DNA from 2 places in the Pallidibacillus thermolactis genome. Region 2 is predicted to be linked to the other one. Evidence: a T-box and tRNA genes for the amino acid it is inferred to sense, from the RefSeq annotation. Region 2 holds a T-box; the other holds one or more tRNA genes.
The links. The T-box of region 2 lies ahead of serS (serine--tRNA ligase). A T-box ahead of a tRNA ligase gene usually reads a tRNA of that ligase, here a tRNA-Ser.
Positions count from the first base shown of each region.

Region 1: it encodes a tRNA-Ser, which carries the amino acid that the T-box ahead of serS (serine--tRNA ligase) is inferred to sense. The anticodon was not compared.

Region 1 covers NZ_JAOUSE010000053.1:9,384-12,591, reverse strand. Annotated here, with positions in the region: gene OEV82_RS13390 (aldo/keto reductase) at 1-215, shown strand, start outside; gene OEV82_RS13385 (YqkE family protein) at 286-522, opposite strand; gene OEV82_RS13380 (hypothetical protein) at 692-823, shown strand; gene OEV82_RS13375 (alpha/beta hydrolase) at 884-1,798, shown strand; tRNA gene OEV82_RS13370 (tRNA-Ser) at 1,878-1,966, opposite strand; gene OEV82_RS13365 (YolD-like family protein) at 2,087-2,425, opposite strand; gene OEV82_RS13360 (Y-family DNA polymerase) at 2,494-3,208, opposite strand, start outside.
Region 2 covers NZ_JAOUSE010000067.1:2,774-5,981, reverse strand. Annotated here, with positions in the region: gene serS (serine--tRNA ligase) at 121-1,395, opposite strand; T-box leader at 1,447-1,678, opposite strand; gene OEV82_RS14625 (D-alanyl-D-alanine carboxypeptidase family protein) at 1,731-3,002, opposite strand.

The DNA of each region.
Region 1 (3,208 bases), on a different contig from region 2:
AGCTAGCAAGAGATCGGACAATGACAGCAGTCAGCCTTCAATACGTACTTGCAAATCCTGTTGTAGCCTCCTGCGTAACTGGCGCCAGTAGTATCGAGCAATTAAAAGAAAATGTTGCTGCCGTTCAATCGCAACCGCTAACAAGTGAGGAACTTCAGTTTATTAAAGATTTAACAAAGTCAGATGGGTACACACAACACCGAATTCACCCTTAATTAATAAATACCTTGCTCTCTATTGGAAATTCTAGTAAAATTCAGGGGCTTCACATTCAGCCCCTTTTTTCTATTTAAATTTGCGCCAATCTAAGTCACTTTCGTTTAACAATTCCTCAAAGGATTTGTTTTTCTCACGCAATCTTTTTTCCTCTCTCTTTCTTGTTATTGCTTCTTCTTTTCTCTTCTGTTCTTGTTGTTCTAATTGTTTCTTTGTTTCTTTAAGTTTTTGTAATAAATCATGGTTTAAAGTATCTTTTAGAACGGCTTGTTTATCATCCTTTTTCCTTCGTTGTTGTTTTTTCATAATGTTTAACTCCCCTACTATTCATAAATTTGTTGCATAATACTTTGAAAGTTCGCTAAAATATGGTTATCATCCTTTATTATATCAAAAATTACATCATCTCGTTTCCGTGAATAATTTTTCATATTCTCCTTAAAATACAAAGGATGACTTGGAAAGGAGAATTCGTATGAGCAGGAAACGTGATAAAGGATACAGCCAAAAAGGGAAACCATACGCAGATACAGTAAAAAAACAAATTGCGGTTGAAGACTTAGAAAATGCCATTCACCCAACAAAGACACAAAATTCCAAACAATAATGAAGGTTCTTATTAACTTGGCTGCATCTATTGCAGCCAAGTTAATTTGGAGGGGTCAGTGTGAAAAAGAAATCAATTTTAACAGGGCTTACCGTTATTGGTGCAGCTGCCACAGCCTTCGGGACTTATTTTTCAGAACGAGTAATTCATATTAAGAAAAAAGATGAAAAGGAAATTGTTGATCGAGATACAAAATTAAACCATATTCATCCAGTTGCCTTCGAAAATTTACCGAAAAAGGAAATTTGGATTTCTTCACCATATGGTTATAAAATTAATGCTGTTGTAATTAAACCATTTGAAGCAAAACAATTTGTTATTTTTAGTCACGGTGTTACTGAATCAAAAATGAGTTCTATGAAATATGCCAATCTTTTCCTTGATCGTGGGTTTAATGTTATTCTTTACGATCAACGCCGACACGGCAAAACTGGAGGTAACACAACAAGTTACGGTTATTTCGAAAAGTTTGATTTAAAAGCTGTTGTGGATTGGGTTTACGAACATGAAGGAAACGATATTACAGTAGGTATTCATGGTGAATCAATGGGAGCTGCCACAACCCTTCTTTATGCCGGTGAGCTCGATAATCGAGCTGATTTTTATGTTGTGGATTGCCCATTCTCTGACTTAGAAGAACTCCTCAGTTATCAATTAAAATGTGAGACTAAAATTTTACCAACAAAACTGTTTTTACCTCTTGGGGATTTCTTTATCAAAATACGCGCTAAATATTCATTTAAAGACGTTTCACCGATTTCTGTTGTCGATCAAATTCCTCAACCCATTCTTTTTATTCACAGTGAAAAGGATGATTATATATTACCTTATATGACAAAAGATTTATATAAACAAAAAAAAGGACCCAAAATGCTTTTTATGGCAAAAAACGGCGCTCATGCCCAATCACTGAATGAAAATCGAAAAGAATATGAAGAAGCGATCGATATTTTTCTCAAAAAATATGTTTTTTAGTCTGTTTCAAATATCACAACCTTAATAAATAAAAAAAGGATTTGAGTACACCATGGTGTACTCAAATCCTTTTTATTAACGGAGAAGGTGGGATTCGAACCCACGCGACGGTCACCCGCCCTAACGCATTTCGAGTGCGTCCCCTTACAACCACTTGGGTACTTCTCCATAACTTCTTTTAAGAACATGTAATATTATACAAGAGTTTTTACGTTTTGTCTATTATTTTTTAAACAGTACACAAATGTTATTTTTCTGAAATTCTTTGTGTACTGTTTTTTTATAAAATTAATCTACTAAATCAATATCGTTAATTTGTTTTAACGAGATTTCATGAATTTCCCCCTTTTCATCAATCAACTGCAGCTCTTTTATTATAAGATCATAGGAATGAATGGTACCTGTTACAACTTCATAATGATACTCATTATTGTTATAGTGATAAACAGCTACTTTTTGCTTCAATTCGATAGCTCGCTTCATCGTTTCGTTCATTTCCTCTAATTTTTGTTCGTCTATTTCTTTTGGTTTTTCCCACATATCTTCATTTGCCCAATCCCGTAGCATTTTAACATGTTCCGGCAACATTAAAGATGTCCATTTGATGCGACCACGATCACGAATCATTGTCTTATCCTCCTTTCCCATTTCTTTTATTTCAGTGGTTATAGGAATGAAAAAGAAACGGTTATGTTTTATGCTTTATGACCACCAACAAGTTGCGCTCTACGTCTTGTCGTACCCGCTTCTGTATACGAAACAGCCCTTAATATTGAATCAGAACCAAATCGTTTTCGAATGCCATCAACGGTATAACCTAATTTTTTTCTTTTCCATAGGTTTGGTTCAAAAAGATTGAGTTGAACATTTTCATCAGGACTAATATTGGAAAGGGAAATCGCGATTTGTCGCACTGTTCGACCATCATAAAACCGATCAAACAATTCAACACAAATTCGATAAAGATCCATTGTTATATTCGTCGGTATATCGATTGTTTTGGCACGATTAAATCCACCGCCTAGCTCTTCATGACTATAACCTATTGTGAGCGTAATGGTTCGTCCGACACACCGATGATTTCGTGCTCTCCTTGCCACTTCTTCACACATTTCCAAAATAACCGTTTTGATTTCTGTGACTTTTTTATAATCTCGCAGTAATATTTGGCTTTTCCCGAAACTAATTTGCCCATCCATAATCGGTGCACCAATTTCCGACAAATCCACCCCCCAAGCATGGTAATACAATTGGTTACCCATAATACCAAATTTCTTTTCAAGTTTGTCTAAATCGGATTGGGCGAGCTGACCAACTGTAAAAATCCCCATACTATTTAGGCGTTTTTCCAAACGTCGGCCAATTCCCCACATTTCACTCAATGGTGAAACAGGCCACAGTTTTTTCGGC
Region 2 (3,208 bases):
GGACTTTATTATTTTAACATAACATTTTTTTGAAGTCAATACTTTATATGTTAAAAAGAAGGGGCAAACACTATCTAAAACTATGTTCTTCTTTTACGCCCCTTGTTATTCATAATTAAATTAACCAATATATTCCTTACCACCCATATATGGTCTTAACGCTTCTGGAATTTTAACTCGACCATCTGGCTGTTGATAATTTTCTAATATTGCTGCAACTGTACGACCGATCGCTAGACCAGAGCCGTTTAATGTATGAACAAATTCGGGTTTCGCTTTTGGCTCTCTTCTAAAGCGAATATTTGCTCGTCTTGCTTGGAAATCTTCAAAATTACTACAAGAAGAAATTTCTCTGTAAGTGTTATAGCTTGGCAACCATACTTCCAAATCATATTTTTTTGCTGCAGTAAAGCCTAAGTCACCAGTACAAATTGATACGACTCGATATGGAAGTTCAAGCAATTGCAAAACTCGTTCAGCATCTCGCGTTAATTTCTCAAGTTCATCATAAGAATCTTCTGGTTTAACAAATTTTACTAACTCGACTTTATTGAACTGATGTTGACGAATTAACCCCCTCGTATCACGACCTGCAGATCCAGCTTCCGATCGGAAACAAGCACTATATGCTGCAAATTTAATTGGTAAATCATCAACATTTAAAATTTCATCCCGGAAATAGTTTGTAACTGGAACTTCTGCTGTTGGAATGAGAAAATAGTCTTCCTCTTCTACTAAAAAGACATCTTCTTGAAATTTTGGTAATTGGCCAGTACCGATTAAACTATTTCGGTTAACTAAATATGGTGGCAGCATTTCTATATATCCATGTTCTTCAGTATGAAGATCCAACATGAAAGAAGCTAATGCTCGCTCTAACTTAGCAGCTGCACCTTTATAAAATACAAAGCGACTACCAGTTACTTTAGCAGCTCGTTCAAAATCAATTAGATTTAAATTTGTTGCTACATCCCAGTGTGGTTTAACTTCGAAATCAAAGGTAGGAATTTCACCCCATTTACGAATTTCAACATTATCATCCTCTGTTTCCCCAACCGGTACACTTTCATGCGCTAAATTTGGGATAGATAATAATAGTTGATTTAACTCTTCTTCTATTACTCGTAATTCGTCATCCAATTTTTTAATTTGATCTCCTACCTCTCGCATCTCTTTGATGAGGTGATCTGCATCTTTTTTCTCTCTTTTCAAGACAGCAATTTGACTAGATACTTCATTTCTCCGATTTTTTAAAGACTCGCTTTCAACAATCAGTTTACGTCTTTTTGCATCTAACTCACCAAATTTGTCCAAATCTGTTAAATCTTCCCCACGATGTTGAAGTTTTGCTTTTACTTCTTCAAAATTTGAACGTAAAAGTTTAATATCTAACATCTTCTTTTCCTCCATTGAATTTTTTATATAAAAAAACTCTCATCCCTATACAAAAGGGACGAGAGTTTATAATCCCGCGTTGCCACCCTAATTGCAGATTAATCACACTTTGATTAGTCTGCCTCTTAGTTAAATAACGGTTTATACCGGTAGTACTTTCCTTTCTTCAAGGCTTTACGTACTACTCTCGAGGACGGATTCGTAAGTTGCCGCTACCGATTTCCACCAACCATCGGCTCTCTTAAAGCACATACTTACTACTACTTCCTCTCATTGATCCTTTATTAAGTTTGTTATTTCATATTTTATCTCATCATTAGGAAATATTCAACTTTTTATGAAAACCACCCAGCAACAGTAGACGTAATACCGTCCCATAATCCAACAAGGAAATCACCGATACTCCGGAACATTAATACAAACCAGTTCGCTTTTTCTACATCTTCTGTTGCAACTAAATCAACTTTAATTGGTTTATCTTTGTACAGAAATCCTAAATCTTCACCTTCCCCAGTATATTCATAGGTAACATAACCAACAACGTCACCTTTTTTAACTGGTGCAGTTAATTCACCATTTTCATTTAGTTTTTCTTTATCAATTACAACTTTAGCTTTATAATTCTCTTCTTCACCATTTTTTATAACTAAATCTAATGAATTTTTAGGTGCTACTTTTACAGAGTTTTCTTTACCTTTGTCTACTGCTAGAGATTCATTTCCTTTAATTGCTTTATTTTCAGTTACAACTTCAGTTTTTCCAAAATTCCCTTTAGCATAATTTAATATATTTCTAGTATCTGTAAATCGTGCAGCTTGACTTGGGGTTTTCATAACAACAGAAATATATCGTTGTCCGTCTAGTATAGCTGTTGCTGTGAAACCGTAACCAGCAAAGTTTGTCGAACCTGTTTTTAATCCATCGACACCTTTGTATTCATAGATTAAACCTGGAAGCATCCAGTTAAAGTTTTTATATACAGTACCTCTAAAATTCAACTCAGGTTTACTAGCAATTTCTAATACTTCCGGGTAATCTTTCAATAAATGGTAAGCAAGCTTTGCCGTATCACGTGCAGACATTAGATTTTCTTCATTTTCATCTGTTCCAGCAGGATGACGCCCCAACATATCAGAGTTATTTAAACCGGTTGAATTCACAAAATAATAGTTTTCTAGTCCAAGTTCTTCCGCCTTTTCATTCATCATCTTTACAAAGTTTTCTTCGCTTCCTGCTACTAACTCTGCTAAAGCAACGGTTGAAGCATTGGCAGAATGGATCGCCATTGATTCGTATAATTCTTTAACGGTATACTCTTCACCCTCCGTTAATCCAACGGTTGATAATCCTAAATTTGGACTGGAAAGTTTATGTATAAACTCACTTATTAATACTTTTTGGTCCCATTTAATTTTCCCATCAGCGATGGACTCTAATACCAAATATTCAGTCATCATTTTTGACATGCTGGCAACGCCCAAACGTTTATCGGCATTTTTTTCATATAATACTTTTCCTGTTTCTGCGTCTATTAAAATAGCTGCCTCTGCTTCTAAATTTAATGGGTCATTACTTGCAGCAGATGCAGTTTTTACTCCCGTTATCATAGGTAAAATAAAAAAGATTAGTAGCGTATATATAAATAGTCTTTTTATTATCGTTGTCAACAAATCTCCCTCCAAATTTGTAAGTTTCCATTTTTTTCTCCTTGAATAGTTTATCATATCTTTTTTTAAAAAAATAGACTTATCCTAATCAGAAAAAAAATCCCATCAAAATTAATGGGATTTTCATTATTCATTTTAATCGTTGT